Regions from separate parts of the Streptococcus wuxiensis genome, predicted to be linked through region 2. Evidence: predicted binding sites of a transcription regulator. Region 2 holds the regulator's gene; the other holds the start of a gene.

Region 1 (10,285 bases), on a different contig from region 2:
CATCCAATCCTCGGAGACCCTCTCTACAACCAACACTCAAAAAACAAGAGACTGATGCTTCACGCATTTAAACTATCCTTTATCCACCCTCTGACTTTAAATAAATTAAGCTTTACCGCACTCTCAGATACATTTGAAAGAGAATTAAAACAAAATGGATGATTTTATCATCCATTTTTATAGATACAAAAAGCAAGACCGATTGGTCTTGCTTTTTCGACTCAGAAATTATTTAGCAATTTTTGCGAAGTATTCAAGAGTACGAACAAGTTGTGCAGTGTAAGACATTTCGTTGTCATACCATGAAACAACTTTAACCAATTGTTTACCGTCAACATCAAGAACTTTAGTTTGAGTTGCGTCAAACAATGAACCGTAAGCCATTCCTACGATATCTGAAGATACGATTGGATCTTCTGTGTAACCGTATGATTCGTTAGCTGCTGCTTTCATAGCTGCGTTCACTTCATCAACAGTAACGTTCTTTTCAAGAACTGCAACCAATTCAGTAACTGATCCAGTTGGAGTTGGAACGCGTTGTGCAGATCCGTCAAGTTTACCATTCAATTCTGGAATTACAAGACCGATAGCTTTAGCAGCACCAGTTGAGTTAGGAACGATGTTTGCAGCACCAGCGCGAGCACGACGAAGGTCACCACCACGGTGTGGTCCGTCAAGGATCATTTGGTCACCAGTGTAAGCGTGGATAGTAGTCATCAATCCTTCTACAACACCGAAGTTATCTTGAAGAGCTTTAGCCATTGGAGCCAAGCAGTTTGTAGTACATGAAGCACCTGAGATAACTGTTTCAGTTCCATCAAGAACATCGTGGTTAGTGTTAAATACAACTGTTTTAACATCGTTTCCACCAGGAGCAGTGATAACAACTTTCTTAGCGCCACCTGCATGCAAGTGTTTTTCAGCAGCTTCTTTCTTAGCAAAGAAACCAGTCGCTTCAAGAACGATTTCTACACCGTCGTTAGCCCAGTCGATTTGTTCTGGATCACGTTCAGCAGAAACTTTAACGAATTTACCGTTAACTTCGAATCCACCTTCTTTAACTTCCACAGTTCCGTCGAAACGACCTTGAGTTGTGTCATATTTCAACAAGTGTGCAAGCATAACTGGATCTGTAAGGTCGTTGATGCGAGTAACTTCAACACCTTCTACGTTTTGGATACGACGGAAAGCAAGACGACCGATACGACCGAAACCGTTAATACCAACTTTAACTACCATTAGTGATTTCCTCCTTATGAAAATCATGAAAATTTTATTGTGAAAAGAGTAACTTGAATCACTACAAATCACCTTTCAACAAACCTATTATATAACTATTTTAGTTTTATTGCAAGCGCTGACGTTGATTTTCACTTCAGTTTTCTACTTTCTAGATACACAATTTTATATAGATTCCCTTTGTCAAAAGTCTATCAACATGCATCTTTATAGTTATTTACTAAACTTTTTTGTTAAACTTTTAACCTCTTCTATTTTGAAAAACTATAAAAAGAGACAGGATTACTCCTGCCTCTGACTGATAATCAATTATTTAAGACGTCCTGGTCTTTCTTTGTAACCATAGTAAGCATCTTCGATGATTTCTTGCATATGATCAACCATTGGAAGACGTGGGTTTGCAGGTGAACATTGGTCTTCATAAGCAAGGAAGGCTAATTCACGTGAATGCTCTTTCCATTCTTTCTCGTCAACACCTTGTGCTTTGAAGTTCATTTCGATACCTACGCGCTCACCGAGTTCGTAAACAGCTTTAGCATAAGATGCAACTCCTTCTTCTGGAGTAGAAGCTGGGAGTCCAAGCATACGAGCGATATCTTGATATTTCTCATCTGCACGGTAGTAGTTGTACTTAGGCCATGTTGCTGTCTTAGCTGGACGTGTACCGTTGTAGCGGATGACGTATGGAAGCAAGATAGCATTTGTACGACCGTGGATTGTGTGGAATTGCGCACCAATCTTATGAGCCATTGAGTGAGAAATACCTAGGAAGGCATTGGCAAAGGCCATACCTGCGATTGTTGAAGCGTTATGCATTTTCTCACGTGAGTGGAAGTCTGCATTCTTAACTGAGCTTTCAAGGTTTTCAAATACGAGTTTGATCGCTTGAAGAGCAAGACCATCAGTATAGTCGCTAGCCATTTGTGATACATAAGCTTCAGTTGCGTGAGTCAATACGTCCATACCAGTATCAGCAGCAACAAATCCAGGAACTGTCAATACCAAAGCAGGGTCTACGATTGCCACAGTTGGTGTCAATGAGTAGTCAGCGATTGGGTATTTACGGTTATTTGCTTTATCAGAAATAACGGCAAATGGTGTTACTTCAGATCCTGTACCAGATGTTGTTGGGATTGCGATGAATTTAGTCTTCTTACCAAGCAATGGGAATTTGAAGGCACGTTTACGGATATCCATGAATTTTTGGACAAGGTCACGGAAGTCTACTTCTGGTTGTTCGTAGAAGAGCCACATTACTTTAGCAGCATCCATTGGAGATCCACCACCAAGAGCGATGATTGTATCTGGTTTGAAGGAACGCATAATCTCAGTACCACGTTCAACTGTAGTGATATCTGGATCTGGTTCTACATCTGCAAAGATTTGGTAAACAACCTTATTGCGACGAAGGTCAAGTTGTTCGATGATACGATCAAGGAAGCCAAGCTCTACCATAGCGTGGTCAGTAACGATCATGACACGCTCAACGTCACGACATTTTTGAAGGTATTGAATTGAATCACGTTCAAAGTATGTTTTTGAAGGAAGTTTCATCCATTGCATGTTATTTCTCCGTCTTCCGACTTTTTTGATATTCAAGAGGTTAATGGCGCTAACGTTATCCCCAACTGAGTTACGTCCGTAAGAACCACATCCGAGTGTCAATGATGGCAAGAAGGCATTATAAACGTCCCCGATACCACCGAAAGTAGAAGGTGAGTTACAGATAACACGAATAGCTTTAACAGCTTTACCAAATTCTTTAGTCAATTCTTCATCAGCAGTATGGATGGCAGCTGAGTGTCCAAGACCGTTAAATTCAACCATTTGACGAGCTTTAGCAATACCATCTTCGCGGCTTTCAGATTTCAAAACTGCGATAACTGGTGACAATTTTTCACGAGTCAATGGCTCGTTTTCACCAACTTCTTTACATTCTGCAGCAAGAATGTTTGTTCCTTCTGGAACTGTAAATCCTGCTTGTTCTGCAATCCAAGTTGCTGGTTTACCAACGATGTCAGCGTTCAATTTTGCACCTGCACAGTTTTTGCTGTTTGCTTTCACGCCGAAGCAGAATTCTTCAAGAAGAGCTTTTTCTTTTTTGTTTACAAAGTAAGTGTGATAAGATTTGAACTCTGCTACAAATTCATCATAAATTTCTTTATCAATAATAACCGCTTGTTCAGATGCACAGACCATACCATTATCAAATGATTTAGACATGACGATATCGTGAGCAGCTTGGCGAATATTAGCTGATTTTTCAACATAAGCTGGAACGTTTCCGGCACCTACCCCAAGAGCTGGTTTACCACATGAGTATGCAGCTTTAACCATGGCATTCCCACCTGTTGCAAGGATTGTTGCAACACCTTCATGGTTCATCAATGCGCTAGTTGCTTCCATAGATGGTTCAGTAATCCACTGTACACAGTTTTCAGGAGCTCCTGCTTTAATCGCTGCATCACGCACGATTTGAGCAGCGTGAGCTGATGATTCTTGAGCTGATGGGTGGAATGCAAAGACAATAGGATTACGAGTCTTCAATGAAATCAAAGCTTTAAAGATTGCTGTTGAAGTTGGGTTAGTTGTTGGAGTGATACCACAAACAACACCAACTGGTTCAGCGATAAGAGTCAATCCTGTCACATCGTCTTCTTCAATAACACCAACTGTTTTAGTGTGGCGCATGTTGTTTACTACGTGCTCACAGGCAAACAAGTTCTTAGTCGCTTTATCTTCAAATACTCCACGTCCTGTTTCTTCAAAGGCATGTAGAGCCAATTCTCCGTGGGCATCAAGAGCTGCAACTGAAGCTTTTGCTACAATATAATCGACTTGATCTTGGTCAAGTTTACGCATTTCTTCAAGGGCAACCAAAGCTTTTTGCACCAATCCATCGACATGCTTTTCAGCAGCGAGTTTCTTTTCCTCTGGTGTTACAGTTTTTTTATCAGCCATATTTTCCTCCATAGCTTTCAAGGATTGTAAGTCCTTTGTTAAATTTTTCACAATCTTATTATAACTCTTTTTTTAAGATTTGTAAACAGTTTCATAGAAATTTCACAAACTTTTTTTATTCGCTTGTGAAAATAATTTTGCACAGCCCTACCCATACGCTTTTTAGCCCATACTTTGTGAATAATCCCATAAAACTTTTATTTTTCACAAACTTCATTGTAAAAAGGCATTGAAAGGCGTCTCAATTTCCATGTAAGCGCTTTCTACGAGTGCGGTATATAACCCCCTCTAAGAGGAGGTTATTGTACTTGTTGAAAGAGACCTTGTTTAAAATCACCCTCATAGACAACATCTTGCTCAGTAGTCAGTTTCCCTTTGCCTTCAGCTTGCCCATTAACAAAGTCACCTTCATAGACCCAGCCTTCCTTAGCTTGGTAGGTTCCTTTGCCGTTAAACGCGCCATTTTTAAATTCTCCAGTATAGGTATCGCCGTTTGAGAAAGTCATCGTTCCTTTGCCATTCATCTTTCCACGAACAATACTTCCATCATACACTAGTGAATCGCCATCCAATTTTAATACTCCTTGCTTAGGCATATTCCCTACAAATACAAATATCGCGCAAAGAGCTATGACCACTACTGTCGCAATTTCTAAACGAGGACGTGTTATATAGACACTGTATCTATCATAGAGTTTCTTTAAATTATCCATTTTTTGCCTCATTTTCTAAACGTGTTAGCCAAGCTTTACAACCTGTTAAAACCCGATCATAAGTTTCATCAAAATCACCTGTATACCAAGGATCCGGTACACTTTCAGAAGCGAACGCCTCTATCTTGTGTTTTTGGCTTTTAGGACACATCCGAATCAGATCGAGAAGATTGGACTCGTCCATTCCAATGATATAATCAAAATATTCAAAATCATTCTTAGAGATTTGTTGCGATGTTTTTGATGAATCATAAGGAATCTCGTGAGATTTAAAGATTTCTTGAGTCCTTTCGTGAATTGGGTTCCCGTGTTCCCAAGAAGAAGTTGCTCTACTTTCAATCACATAATCATCAGTTAAGGATTTCATCACAAATTCTGCCATAGGACTTCGGCAAATATTACCAAGGCAAACAAAAACAATCTTTTTCATCATTATTCCTTATCATCATAGAAAAACGGGAATGAGATCCACCCCGTTTTATTCTTCAATCGCGCTTTCGCCTTCGACAACTGTACCTTCAGCTGTTACAGCTTCTTTCAGTGGCAAGACAGATTTGATCGCTCCAAGTTCAAAAGTCAAGTAAACTCCGTCTACATCAAGTACGATTGTTTTGTTTTGGGTATCAACTTCATCAACTGTACCGTATAAACCACCGATAGTTATTACTTCGTAGCCTTTTTGAAGTTTGTTGAGACTCTCCATGCGTTTTTCAGCTTGTTTCTTTTGAGAACGTTGCATAAAGAACATCAAGGCAAACATCCCTACAAGCATAATCACAAATGTTAAATTTGCATTCATTGTATTTTCTCCTTTGTAATTCAGATAAAACTACTATAACAAATTTTAAGTGTTTTTACAAGATTAGACCATGCTTTTATATCAAGAAAGAGGCTGGGACAAAAATTCCCAACCTCGACTTTTTTAGCAATATGCCTCTAGATTATTTCAAGTTATTCACAAGTTCTACAAGGTTTTCAACTGTAAATCCGTACTCTGCTAAAACTTTTGGTGCTGGGGCAGAAGCTCCAAAGGTATCAATACCAAGAACTGCTCCATCAAGACCAACGTATTTATACCAGTTTTGAGTTGCTCCCATTTCGACTGCTACACGACGACGGACAGCATTTGGTAGGATTTCTTCTTTGTATGCTGCATCTTGCGCATCAAAGACATCTGTAGATGGCATGCTGATCACGCGCACCTTGCTACCTTGACTTGCCAATTCTTTGGCGGCTGCGACAGCCAGATTAACCTCTGAACCAGTGGCAATCAAGATAGTGTCGAAGTCTGCTGCATTTTCATAAACGACATAAGCACCTTTCGCAACCTTGTCAAAGTCTGTTCCTTCCTCAACAGTCAAGTTTTGACGAGTCAAGACAAGAACAGTCGGTGTTTTCTCGCTTTTGACTGCTTGATACCAAGCTGCTTGTGTTTCACGTGCATCAGCAGGACGGAAGACATTAAGGTTTGGCATAGCACGAAGACCTGCCAAGTGTTCAATCGGTTCATGAGTTGGACCATCTTCACCAACTGCGATTGAATCGTGAGTGAAGACATAAGTAACTGGAAGACCTTGTAAGGCTGACAATCGAACAGCTGCTTTAAGGTAATCTGAGAATACGAAGAAAGTTCCTCCGTAAACACGAAGTCCACCGTGAAGAGCCATTCCGTTCAAGACAGTACCCATTGCAAATTCACGAACACCAAACTGGATGTTGCGATTTAAGCGATTTGTATCATCTTGAAGCCCATCAGTTTTGATGTAAGTCATATTTGAATGAGCGAGGTCAGCTGATCCACCAAGGAAGGTTGGCAATTTAGCAGCCACAACATTCAAGGCATCCTGGCTTGAGTTACGAGTCGCTTGAGAGAAGCCATTTTCTAAAGCTGGGAAGTCTTCTGGCGTCAATTCAACTGGATCGCGTCCTTCGATGATTGCTTCCACTTCTGTAGCAAGTTCTGGATGAGCTTCTTTATAATCTGCAACTAGTTTTGCCCAGGCTTCATAGGCTGAAACACCACGGTCTGCAACATTTTCTTTAAAGTCTGCGTATACTTCTGCTGGAATTTCAAACGGTTCGTAGTTCCAACCAAGTGCTTGGCGAGTTGCTGCAGTTTCATCAGCTCCAAGAGGAGCACCGTGCACAGCGTTAGTCCCTTGTTTGTTTGGAGAACCATAACCAATAACTGTTTTCACTTCAATCAAAGATGGTTTTCCTGAAGTCTTAGCTTCTTCAATAGCTGCATGAATAGCCTCAAGGTCTGTTCCATCTTCTACCAAGGCTGTATGCCAACCATAAGCATTGTAACGATCGCGGACACTTTCTGTGAAAGAATCTTTTGTCTCACCATCCAAGTTGATATCATTTGAATCATAAAGAACAACCAACTTGTCAAGCTTTTGCAAGCCTGCATAAGAAGCAGCTTCACTTGAGACACCTTCCATCAAGTCACCATCTCCACAGATAACGTAAGTGTAGTGGTCAAAGATGTTATAACCTTCGCGGTTATACTTGGCTGCAAGGAAACGTTCTGCTTGTGCAAAACCTGTCGCAGTCGCAATCCCTTGTCCTAGAGGACCTGTTGTTGCATCAACCCCTGCAGTATGACCAAATTCTGGGTGACCTGGTGTTTTAGAACCCCATTGACGGAAGTTCTTCACTTCATCCATACTCACATCTTCAAAACCAGAAAGGTGAAGGAGGGCATAGAGGAGCATTGAACCATGACCCGCTGAGAGAATAAAGCGGTCGCGGTTAATCCAGTTTGGTTGGGCTGGATTGATACGGAGATTTTTTGTAAAAAGACTGTAGGCCATCGGTGCAGCTCCCATAACCACCCCTGGGTGACCTGAGTTGGCTTTATTGATAGCGTCAATACCTAGAAAACGAATCGCATTAACAGATAGATTTGACATAGAATTTCCTTTCTCTTTGAGGTGATAGGTCTATCACATATTCTATTTGTACTATTATATGAAAATTATCCGTATCGTGCAACATACGGATAACCTCCAGAAAAAATTTTTATATTAAAGCAAGGCTTTGAATTGGATATTTGAGTCTTGTTCGAAGCAGTCATCAAAACCACGTGGGTGATGATATTCTATTAAGTGTTGGTCTTGAGGATAAGTGTATTTTCCACCAACTTCCCAGATAAATGGATGGAAATCGTATTGTAAGCGATCTTTTCTCATTTTCCAAAGTTCTAGGATTTCATTCGTAGAAGCCATGAAGTTAGACCAGATATCATAGTGAACTGGGATAATAACTTTAGCACGTAGATTTTCTGCCATGCGAAGTAGGTCGATAGAGGTCATTTTATCTTGGATACCAACTGGGTTTTCACCATAGTTATTCAAAGCAACATCAATTTTGAAGTCTTTACCATGTTTCGCAAAGTAGTTTGAGAAGTGAGAATCCGCACCATGATAAATGGTTCCACCTGGTGTTTCAAAGACATAGTTAACAGCCTTTTGAGCCATTTCTTCATCTGTAACAGCTAAACCAGCAAGTTCGCCACCTGTCTCATCAGCACCGTTCACTGGTAGTGTTACCAAGCAAGTACGGTCAAATGATTCTACCGCATGAATCTTCATGTCTTTTAGTTCAATAGTATCACCTGGTTTGACAACGATGATGCGTTCTTTTGGAACACCCCATCCTTCCCAGATTCGTCCACAATGGTAAGGACCGATAAACTTAACATGTTCTAACTTAGGATTATTGAGAATTGCTGCAGCTGTGTATGGGTCGATATGGTCACTATGGAAGTGTGAAACCAAGTAGTAGTCGAGTTCATTGATAGCAAATGGATCGATAACCATTGGCTGAACACGTAAGTTTGGTTGCAATTTACGAACACCTGCCATATTTGCCATTTGGTGTCCGCGAACCATATCTTTCACTTTTTTGGTTGATTTTCCACGGTTTGACCAAAGATCCATGACAACGTTAGCACCACCTGGTGTTTTAATCCAAGTACCACAGTTGCCTAGCCACCACATGGCAAAGTTTCCTTCAGGAACGACTTCTTCTTCGATTTCTTCGTTCAACCATGTTCCCCACTCTGGGAAAGTAGCTAAAATCCATGATTCTCTTGTAATTTCTTTTACGTTTGGCATTTGAAATCCTCCATATTTTGTTCAAGTATTCATTTCATACTTAGTATAACACCGACCGAAATATTAAAAAAGACCAAGAAAAACACAGGTTTGTGTTCATCATTGGACTGTGATATTTATGATTCATCTAAAAAAGCTTGGATGACTAATTCTTGGTTGATTAAGAGTTGAATTTCTTCCTGTAATTTTGCTGCAGCGTGTTTATCAGATATATAGGTAGCAATAATTGTTGAGAGATTATCCTTGAAGGTTCGACCATCTTTTCGAAGAACCTTATTTTTCATAAAGTCTGTTATGCGTAAAATATCTTCTGCCTCAAGTATAGGATTTACCTTTAGCACTGGGAAGCGACTCTCAAGCTCATCATTTGTTGTAATAAGCAAGTCAACCTGAGTAATATCCTCCACGCTTTTAAACTGCTCAGTGGTAAAGACTGCACCTATTTGTTCATTTGGAAGATAGAAGCGACATTGTTTAAGTAAGAGTTTAGAAACGCCCACTCCTTCATCACACACAATATAAATCTTCTTAGTATTGTTTTGAATCGATGGAGTATACTTTAAAAATCCTCCAACATGAATGGTCAAATAGGCAATCTCATCATCCGTCAATCGAATCTGCCAGGCTTCTTCCAGCACTTCAGCACATTTTTTTGTAATCACGAAAAGCTCACTATACTTGGAACGAATCTGCCGAGTTAAAGGATTTTTTGAGAAGATCCCATAATTTTTTCTAAATAGTAGAGCCTTACAATGAATCACGAGATTCCTCAACAAGTCTTCTTTCTGTTCAATCTCCATTCTGGTTTGGGATTCAAAATACCAAATAAACTCTTCTAAAGCCATTCTCAAATGCTGAAAATCTTTACTTTCTGCATGGATGTCTCGATCTTTTCGATAGGATAACAAAAGAATGGCTAATAGAGATCTATCTAATTCTGAAAATGAGATTCCAAATGTTTCAAACAAGCGCTCTCCTAGTTTTTTGGATACCTGATATTCAATTCTCTTTCGAATCAATGAAAATTCTTGTTCAATTTCTTTATGCTTATCCTGATTATTAGTAACGGTATCACATCCAAGTAGAAGATAAGGGAGGACCTGTAACATAAAAGTGACTTCGTGATGGTTTATTTTTTTCCCCAAATCCTGCTCAACTAGTGGAACTTGTTTTTTTAGAAATTGATTGACCTCATCAGAAAGAAGCATCTCATCTTCTAATCGCTCCTTGATTTTCTCCTCTAAAATA
Region 2 (10,285 bases):
CCGAGTTTGGCACTGGTGTAACCTGTAATCAATAAAGACATCGCAACGATAAAAACAGTAGCAGGGATTCGATAGTCACTTGGAAAGATGGTAATGGAAAGCATTGGTGGTAAACTACCAAGAACAAAAGCGATGAAGCTAGATGCTGCAGCATGCCAAGGATTGGTAAACTCTTCATACTCGATTCCGTATTTTTCTTCAACTAAGGCTTTAAGTGGATTTTTAAGAAAAGCTTTATTGACTAAAAGTTGAGCTGAAGTTTCACACTCACCATTTTGAAGATAAGCAGCATAGAGAGATTTCTTTGCAGCCTCGATATCCTTATCCAAAAGTAATTGCTCTCGAGCTACAGCGGCCTCTTCAGTGTCTTTTTGAGTGGATACTGAAACATATTCACCTCCAGCCATAGAGAAGGCACCTGCTAAGATGGCAGCCAAACCCGAAAGAAAGATTATCCAGATATTACTGGTTGCACTGGCAACCCCGATAACAACTCCAGCGATGGAAATGATCCCGTCATTGGCTCCGAGCACACCAGCACGTAAAATATTTAAACGACCAGCGAAGTTTGAATCAATTTCATGTGTAATTTCTGACATAGTCTTCTCCTTTTTATCCATTATAAAGTATAGAAATAGCGAATACAAACTTTTTAAACTATCTGAAAAAAGTTTTTCAATTCTAATAAATGCCATAGCTATTGCTTATGATAATATATAACAAAGTTGTATTTGTAACTGAATGCCATAGATGATACAATTAATTTAATGAAATCTTTGGAGGTCTGATGATGACTCGTGAATTTAAATTTGAAACTCTTCAATTGCATGCAGGACAAGTGGTAGATGCTACTACCAAGTCTCGTGTTGTACCAATTTATCAAACAACATCTTTTGTATTTGAAGATACACAGGAGGGTGCAGACCTTTTTGCCCTTCAAAAAGCTGGAAATATCTATACTCGTATTACCAATCCAACAACTTCAGCCTTTGAAGAGCGTATTGCAGCGCTAGAAGGCGGAGTAGGTGCACTTGCCACAGCTTCAGGAATGGCAGCTCTTACTTATACTATTCTTGGACTTGCTCACGCAGGTGACCATGTTGTTGCAGCTTCAACTATCTACGGTGGTACCTTTAACCTGTTGAAAGAAACCCTTCCTCGATACGGAATTACCACAACATTTGTAGATATTGATCATTTAGAAGAGGTGGAAGCAGCGATTAAAGACAATACAAAACTTGTTTTGATTGAAACTTTGGGTAATCCAGTTATCAACATTCCTGATATCGAAAAAATAGCCGAAATTGCTCATAAACACCAAATTCCTTTAGTTTCTGACAATACATTTGCAACGCCTTATCTTATCAATGTCTTTTCACACGGTGTAGATATCTCGGTTCACTCGGCGACTAAATTTATCGGTGGACACGGTACAACTATTGGCGGTGTCATTGTTGATAGTGGTAAATTTGACTGGGCTACTTCAGGGAAATTCCCTCAATTCGTCAATGAAGATCCAAGCTACCATAATTTAAGCTATACTCGAGATGTAGGTGCTGCAGCCTTTATCGTTGCTGCTCGCGTGCAATTGCTTCGCGATATGGGAGCTGCCCTTTCACCATTCAACTCATTCTTGCTCCTACAAGGTCTTGAGACACTATCTCTCCGTGTTGAACGTCATGTTCAAAATGCTGAGAAAATCGTTGATTTCCTTGTGAACCATCCAAAAGTTGAAAAGGTCAATTATCCAAAATTAGCTGATAGCCCTTACCATGCCTTGGCGGAGAAATATTTACCAAAAGGTGTTGGTTCAATCTTTACCTTCCACGTTAAAGGCGGAGAAGCAGAAGCTCGTAAGGTGATTGATAGCTTAGAAATCTTTTCAAACCTTGCAAACGTAGCAGATGCCAAATCATTGGTCGTTCATCCAGCAACTACAACTCATTCTCAATTGTCTGACTCTGATCTAGAAGCAGCAGGAGTAACTAAAAATCAAATCCGACTTTCAATCGGTCTTGAAAATGCTGATGATTTGATTGAAGATTTGCGTCTTGCACTTGAAAAAATCTAAAAATAACTAGTTTTTATCGAATTAAGCATCCTTCTCACGAATAATAAAGTGAGGAGGATTTTTATGTATAGTATTTCATTTCAAGAAGATTCGCTTTTACCAAGAGAGAGACTAGTAAAAGAAGGAGTAGAAGCGCTCAGCAACCAAGAATTACTGGCAATATTACTAAGGACAGGCACAAAACAGGCCAATGTTTTTGAAATAGCACAGAAGGTCTTAAATCAGCTGACATGTTTAACTGACCTAAAAAAAATGAGTCTACAGGAATTGCAGACTCTATCGGGTATTGGACGTGTTAAGGCTATCGAATTACAAGCCGTTATTGAATTAGGCTACCGTATCCATAAAAGGGAAACAGTGAAAATGGAGAGTATTCTTAGCAGTCGTAAATTAGCTAAAAAGATGCAGTCTGAGCTTGGAGATAAAAAACAAGAGCACCTAGTGGCGATCTATCTAAATACTCAAAATCAAATCATTCATCAGCAGACTATTTTTATCGGGTCTGCCACGAGAAGCATTGCTGAACCGAGAGAAATTCTCCACTACGCTTTGAAGCATATGGCAACATCTGTGATTCTGGTTCATAATCATCCATCAGGAGCAGTAGTTCCTAGCCCCAATGATGACCATGTTACGAAGCTTGTTAAAGAAGCCTGTGAATTAATGGGATTGGTCTTATTGGACCATTTAATTGTCTCTCATTCTGATTATTTTAGTTACCGTGAGAAGACGGACTTGATATAGGATTATTTTTTGAAGTTTAGGGGACCCTGCTCAAACGCTTGTAAAGCATAGGATTCAACTTCGTTCATAACAATTTTAGGAAGAGGATCAATTGTAGGGACTAGCAACTTTTCTTGCACGATAAAGTCAATAATAGCATTGAAGTCTTCAATTTTATAATACTTTTTTGAGTGGATCAAGATATCTCTGTAAAAAACAAGCGAAGAACGAAATCTGCCTTTAAATTTAGCATCTGCCTTTTTACAAAATGGTTTTGCCTTTTTAGACATTTCTTTTAGTTCTTTTTTTTGTCTTTTAGTGAGAGTTTGTCGAGATACTCTTTATTCTTAGAAAATGATTGGTAACTTTCTGCCGTTAAAAGTCTGTATAGATTAGAAAGTTGAAAATAAACTTCTATTTTCTTTTCCTTATAGGTTGAGAAATGGTCAATTTCCTTGCTCTTAATAGATGAGAAAACATTAACATCTAAATCTCTCAAAAGCTCATGAGTAGAAGGTGGGGTAAGTTCATTCATAATTAATTAGCTAATTTATCGAAATTATAATTCATTGACGACATAGTCGAAAAGTGTTTTATCTTTGGGGCGATTTTCAAAAAGAAATTCGGGATGCCATTGAACACCAAGATAAGGGAAGCCGTCCGTAGTTGTAACAGCTTCGATAATACCATCTTTAGGATCATGTGCTACAACCTTAAGATTAGGAGCTAAATCTTTGATGCTCTGATGGTGGAAAGAATTGATATGAGAGATTTCTCCATAGATTTCTCTTAGAATAGTATCTGGTTCGGTGACAAGTCGCTGAGTGGTGTATTCAGCGGAAGTATCTTGCCAATGATCTTCGATATCTTGATAAAGAGATCCGCCCATGGCTACGTTAAAGAGCTGAGTACCACGACAGACAGAAAAAATTGGTTTATTTTGTTTAAGGGCTTCTTTGATAAGTGCTAGTTCAAAAATATCCCTTTGAAGGTGGTAGTCGTCGCTATCAATAGCTTTTGGCTCACCATAGTATTTAGGATCAACATTTTGCCCACCAGTTAAAATAAGTTTATCAATTAAACTAATGTAGTAACTGGCCATTTCTTCATCACCAATTGGTAGGATAATGGGGATACCTCCAGCTTTCTTAACTCCTTCAACAAAGCCTTTTGCAGCATAACTCATCATAAGATCATCATCTGGATGCGGGGTTTCATTTCCTGTAATCCCAATAACTGGTTTTTTCATAAATCAATTCGCTTTCTAATCCTCTTTTCGCATGAAATAGAGGAGGGTTTGAAGTTCGCTAGTAAGATCGACATACTGAACAACTACGTCTTTAGGAAGATGTAGGTGAACAGGAGAAAAACTGAGGATACCTTTGATACCAGCATCAACCAAAAGTTCCGCAACTTCTTGAGATTTAACACTAGGAACAGTAAGAATAGCAGTTTTAACATCACTATCCTTAATTTTATCCTTTATTTGAGAGATTCCATAGATTGGAACACCGTCGGGTGTCTTGGTACCAACCTCAGGATGATCATCTAGGTCAAAAGCCATGATGATTTTCATTTTATTACGCTCATGAAAGCGGTAATGGAGGAGGGCATGTCCCATATTTCCAATACCCACAAGCATAACATTGGTAATAGAATTATCATTTAAAAGATCAGCGAAAAAGTTCATAAGCTTTTTGACATCATAGCCAAATCCACGACGTCCAAGTTCGCCAAAGTAAGAGAAGTCACGACGAACAGTGGCAGAATCAATTCCAATCGCTTCTGCAATTTGTTTGGAATTAGCTCTTTCAATTTTCTCGGCATTAAATCTTTTAAAAATACGGTAATAGAGAGAAAGTCTCTTTGCTGTTGCTTTAGGAATAGCAGACTGTTTTTCTTTCACAAAATCACAACCTTTCTATCTACTATTTTATAGAAAGCTTGTGAAAATTGCAACAATAATGAAAAAAAACTAAGAAAAATCTTAGTTTATCTTCGTTTCGTGGTAAGTTCTTAAAAAGCGGTAGAGGTTACCTAGAAGTCCTTGATAGATTTCAACTCCATCATGTGTTAATGAAGTAATATGAGTAGTATCAGGGAGAGTTACACAACCCGATAGAGAGAGCATAAGAGCTTCATAGTCTTCATATTCTTGCACACGCTCTACTTGATAGGAGTCCTTGTAAGTTAATCGAAACATAATGACCTTCTATCTTTCGCTTTTTGTAAATACGCCACGTTCAACCAAGCTATCCATCAAAAAGTAAAATTTCTCTTGGTGGATATGAGTTTCTTCTGATTTGAAGATATCAACTAAACGTAGACCAAATTTATCAGTGATATTGATTTTTACACCAGTTAAGTCTTTGTTGATGATAATCTTAAGTTGGAATCCTTCTCCGCTATTTGGAACTTTTTCAAGTAGACGCGTTAATTCATAGTTACCAACTTTAGTTTCAAAAAAAGTATTATCTTTAAGCGTAAATTTTTTAACAGTTGGACTAAGTGTGTATTCGTAACGACAATTTTTAAGTTTAATCGTTTGTTCAAATGCCATTAAGTTTATCCTCCGATGATATTTTTAAGAGTTTTAGCAAGAGTTATCATTTCTTGTTCTGTATTTTGAGGTGAAATGCTGACGCGTACAGACTCGTGTAAGCGAGGAGATTCTTCTCCGTAGAAGGCTTGAAGAACATGACTGACCTGAACAACACCAGCTGTACAAGCAGAACCTGTTGAAATAGAAATACCTTCAAGGTCTAAACGAAGTAGTAGTAGATCGTTGCGTTGTCCCGGAAATCCGATATTTAGGACATAAGGGAGTTGCTCTTTACCTTGATTGAGATAATAGGTTGATCCAGCCATTTCAGTTAGAAAAACTTTCTGTAGTTTTTGAACTTTATTAAAATTAGCCTCTAGATGATCTATATCGTCCTTAAGAGCTGCAACCATACCTATAATTGCGGGAAGATTTTCTGTCCCTGCTCTTTTTTTCTGTTCTTGATCTCCACCATGTAGGTAAGGATCAAAATCTGTAGAAGCAGCGTATAGGAAACCGATACCCTTTGGACCGTGAAATTTATGAGCAGAAGCACTGAGGAAATCTATTCCTAGTTCTTCAGGAAGAATCTCTAGCTTCCCGACAGCTTGAACAGCATCTACATGATAAGCTGCTGAATGGACTTTTAAAATCTGCCCAATTTCATCGATTGGTAAAAGAGTACCTGTTTCATTGTTAACATACATAGTTGAAACGAGAATAGTATCTTCACGCAGTGCATTTTTGACTTGATCTGCAGTGATTTCTTGATTGTCGGGTTTTAAAATAGTCACTTCAAACCCAAAATTTTCCACCAGATATTCAATTGGTTCAAGCACAGCGTGATGCTCGATAGCAGTAGTAATAATGTGTTTCCCGCGATTTTGATGACGAAGACAGTAGCCAATAATAGCTGTATTATTACTTTCTGTACCACCAGAAGTGAAGAAAATGTGTTGGGGCTTTGTACCTAGTATACCTGCTAACTCTTGACGGGCTTCACGTAATAATTTTCCTGCTTGACGCCCATGACTGTGAATACTAGAAGGATTGCCATAAATTTCTTGCATGACTTGAGTCATTGCTGAGATAGCTGCTGAAGACATAGGAGTCGTTGCAGCATTATCCAAATAAATCAAAAATTCACCTAATTTCTATTTAAATAGTGGACTAACTGGTTTTCTTTCGTGAATACGAACCATTGCATCACCAATCAATTCGCTAGCAGTAATGTATTGTACGTTTTTAGGTTTTTTACTTTCTGTCAATACAGAATCTGTAACCAAGATTTCCTTGATATTAGTTGCATCCAGTAAGTCTGCAGCACCGTCAACGAAAAGTCCATGACTTGATACTGCGTAAATGTCAGTTGCTCCGTCGCGCTCTAAGATCTTAGCGGCTTCAGAGAAGGTACGACCAGTGTTAAGAATATCATCGATTAAGATTGCTTTCTTACCTTCAACCTCTCCGATAATGTAACCTTGGCTACGTTCAGAATCATCTTGAGCATAGTCAATGATAGCAATCGGAGCATCAAGGTATTCAGCAAGGCTACGAGCACGCTTTACACCTGAGTTTTTAGGGCTGACAACAACCACATCTGGACCAGTTAAACCTTTATCAATGTAGTGTTTTGCAAATAGCGGAATTGTATAGAGGTTATCTACAGGAATATCAAAGAAACCTTGTACCTGAACAGCATGAAGGTCCAGTGTCAATACACGACTAACCCCAGCTTTTACTAACATATTTGCAACAAGTTTAGCTGTAAGAGGTTCGCGAGAGGAAGCAATACGGTCTTGACGAGCATAACCAAAATAAGGCATGACAACATTGATTGTATTTGCACTAGCACGAACACAGGCATCAACAGTGATTAAAAGTTCCATCAAATGATTGCTAACAGGATAAGAAGTAGACTGGATGATATAAACATCATAGCCACGAACACTTTCTTCGATGTTAACTTGGATTTCACCATCTGAAAATTGACGTGATGATAATTTTCCAAGCGGAACACCTGCAGCATCCGCAATTTTTTGAGCAATTTCATGATTTGATGAAAGTGAAAAAAGCTTCATATTCTTTGTATCTGACATTGATAAACCGTCCTCTATAAACTATGTGAATCAGTAAAAGAAAACATTTTATTAACAACTGTAGTCCATTACAGATTCTATTATTTTTTATCCCTTCTATTTTATCAAAAAAAGAAGATAATTTCAGTATTTTTTCATATTTTCTATAAATCTCACTAATTTAGAAGGAGCTTTCTTGTATTCGATATCATTTGCCTGTAAAAACTCCTGAAAATCAAGACTTCCTTGGTCTCCATTTTCGACTTCCAACTCTAGTTCATAATCAACAACATTAAAGTATCTGCTTTGATCAAGGGCCATGAGCCCAATAGACGTCTCTTTCTCATAACGAACAGTAGTTAAACAACCTAAGACAACCCAGCCACTTGGTGAAACACCTCGATTTGATAACTCATCAAAAATCAATCCTTGAGGGAGTTTGCATTCTTCAAGACAAGCATTGGCTTCCTCAAGAGTGAGGGCTTGATTGTATTCCATATTTCCAACTGTTTGAGGGATTTTTATGGTTAATTCGGCACTATTTTCAAATGTACGAATGCGCATGGCAATCTTATGTTGACGAAGATAAAAATCAGGTGTATCTAAGTAGTAATTTTTTTGTGTAATTGGTGTAATTTCTGAAAACTGACCTTGCAATCTCTGATATTCTTCTTTACTGAGAAGTGTTTTCATTTCAATTTCTAAATGTTTCATTTTTTCAACCTTTTCTTTATATTTGAAAGCGATTTATGGTATAATAAGCATTGTATTTATTGTATATGATTTTCATGAGAAAATCAAAAACTAGATAAATTAAACTTCATAGAGAATTGGACGTAAGAGTTATATGATTACAGAATGGGAAGAATTTTTAGATCCTTACATTCAAGCTGTCGGAGAATTAAAAATAAAACTCCGAGGAATCCGAAAACAATATAGAAAACAAAACCGACATTCTCCAATCGAGTTTGTCACGGGTCGGGTTAAACCGATTGAAAGCATCAAAGAAAAAATGGCACGCCGGGGTATTGGCTATGACACGCTTGAACAAGATTTGCAAGATATTGCAGGTTTACGTGTCATGGTACAATTTGTAGACGACGTAAACGAGGTTGTTTCTATCCTTCGTAAAAGACAGGATATGAGAGTTGTTCAAGAACGTGATTACATTACTCATCGAAAGGCTTCGGGTTATCGTTCTTACCATGTGATTATTGAGTATACGGTTGATACGATTTACGGTGCAAAAACTATTCTAGTTGAGATTCAAATTCGTACCTTGGCTATGAACTTTTGGGCTACAATCGAACATTCGCTCAACTATAAATACCAAGGAGATTTCCCAGAAGAAATCAAGGAACGACTTGAGATTACAGCCAGAATTTCACATCAGCTTGACGAAGAAATGAGTAAAATACGTGCTGATATCCAGGAAGCACAAGCGCTCTTTGATCCTTTGCACAGAAAGTTAAATGACGGGGTAGGAAACAGTGACGATACCGATGAAGAATACAGGTAAACGAATTGACCTAATTGCCAACCGTAAACCTCAGAGTCAGAAAGTTCTATTCGAGTTAAAAGAACGATTAAAGAAGAATAATTTTATCCTGAATGATAAAAATCCAGATATCGTCGTCTCTATTGGTGGAGATGGGATGTTGTTGTCTGCTTTTCATAAGTATGAAAACCAACTGGATAAGGTTCGTTTTGTTGGGGTTCATACAGGACATTTAGGTTTTTATACGGATTATCGTGATTTTGAGTTGGACCAATTGGTTACAAATTTACAGTTGGATAATGGTGCTCAAGTGTCTTATCCACTCTTAAGTGTCAAAATATTTCTCGAAAATGGTGAAGTCAAGTCTTTTCGAGCACTAAATGAAGCTAGCATTCGTCGAGCGGATCGTACTATGGTTGCTGATGTCATTATTAACCATGTTCCCTTCGAACGCTTTCGTGGTGACGGCCTAACAGTTTCAACGCCGACTGGAAGCACTGCTTATAATAAATCACTTGGTGGAGCAGTACTGCACCCGACTATAGAGGCCCTACAATTGGCTGAAATTGCTAGTTTGAACAACAGAATCTACCGCACACTAGGTTCATCAATTATTGTTCCTAAAAAAGACAAGATTGAACTAATACCAACACGAAATGACTATCACACAATCTCAATCGATAATAGTATTTATTCTTTCCGAAATATTGAGAAAATAGAGTATCAGATTGATCACCACAAGATTCATTTTGTAGCCACGCCAAGCCACACTAGTTTTTGGAATCGTGTTAAAGATGCCTTTATTGGTGAGGTGCACGAATGAGGTTTCAGTTTATTGCCGACGAACATGTCAAGGTAAAAACCTTTTTAAAAAAACACGAAGTTTCAAAAGGGTTACTTGCCAAGATTAAGTTTCGAGGTGGTGATATTCGAGTAAACGGGCATCCGCAGAATGCAACCTATCTCTTAGATATCGGAGATGAAGTCGTCATTGATATTCCGCCAGAGGAAGGATTCGAGACACTTGAAGCAATTGATTATCCTCTAGATATTCTATTTGAAGATGATCATTTCTTGATTATCAACAAACCCTTTGGAGTCGCTTCGATCCCTAGTGTCAATCATTCCAATACCATTGCCAACTTTATTAAGGGCTACTATGTAAAACAAAACTATGAGAATCAGCAGGTTCACATCGTTACGAGGCTTGATAGAGACACCTCTGGTTTGATGCTTTTTGCTAAACACGGCTACGCACACGCCAGATTAGATAAGCAGTTACAAAAAAAGGCAATCGAAAAGCGTTATTTCGCTCTTGTCAAGGGAGATGGGTATCTGGAACCTCAGGGAGATATCATAGCGCCAATAGCTCG

Evidence for each region. The regulator Rex, encoded in region 2, represses fermentation and respiration genes when NADH is low (regulators of the CRP and FNR family bind a similar motif). The targets are predictions, from matches to a motif close to TTGTGAANTANTTCACAA.
Region 1: adhE (bifunctional acetaldehyde-CoA/alcohol dehydrogenase) is a predicted target of Rex. The motif match lies at 4,236-4,253, and genes of this name have one in related genera.

What each region holds. Positions count from the first base shown of each region.
Region 1 is NZ_JBFNFE010000005.1:124,707-134,991, reverse strand. It holds gene AB2B47_RS07115 (RluA family pseudouridine synthase) at 1-162, shown strand, start outside; gene gap (type I glyceraldehyde-3-phosphate dehydrogenase) at 229-1,239, opposite strand; gene adhE (bifunctional acetaldehyde-CoA/alcohol dehydrogenase) at 1,549-4,200, opposite strand; gene AB2B47_RS07100 (MORN repeat-containing protein) at 4,500-4,913, opposite strand; gene AB2B47_RS07095 (low molecular weight protein-tyrosine-phosphatase) at 4,906-5,343, opposite strand; gene yajC (preprotein translocase subunit YajC) at 5,392-5,712, opposite strand; gene tkt (transketolase) at 5,855-7,831, opposite strand; gene ulaG (L-ascorbate 6-phosphate lactonase) at 7,946-9,037, opposite strand; gene AB2B47_RS07075 (BglG family transcription antiterminator) at 9,154-10,285, opposite strand, start outside.
Region 2 is NZ_JBFNFE010000001.1:361,093-371,377, reverse strand. It holds gene AB2B47_RS01790 (VIT1/CCC1 transporter family protein) at 1-599, opposite strand, end outside; gene AB2B47_RS01785 (O-acetylhomoserine aminocarboxypropyltransferase/cysteine synthase family protein) at 791-2,071, shown strand; gene radC (RadC family protein) at 2,135-2,815, shown strand; gene AB2B47_RS01775 (hypothetical protein) at 2,818-3,084, opposite strand; gene AB2B47_RS01770 (hypothetical protein) at 3,090-3,329, opposite strand; gene AB2B47_RS01765 (gamma-glutamyl-gamma-aminobutyrate hydrolase family protein) at 3,354-4,043, opposite strand; gene AB2B47_RS01760 (redox-sensing transcriptional repressor Rex) at 4,059-4,700, opposite strand; gene AB2B47_RS01755 (DUF4649 family protein) at 4,782-4,997, opposite strand; gene AB2B47_RS01750 (DUF1831 domain-containing protein) at 5,007-5,354, opposite strand; gene AB2B47_RS01745 (cysteine desulfurase family protein) at 5,360-6,475, opposite strand; gene AB2B47_RS01740 (ribose-phosphate diphosphokinase) at 6,491-7,435, opposite strand; gene AB2B47_RS01735 (CYTH domain-containing protein) at 7,559-8,128, opposite strand; gene AB2B47_RS01730 (GTP diphosphokinase) at 8,262-8,933, shown strand; gene AB2B47_RS01725 (NAD kinase) at 8,917-9,735, shown strand; gene AB2B47_RS01720 (RluA family pseudouridine synthase) at 9,732-10,285, shown strand, end outside.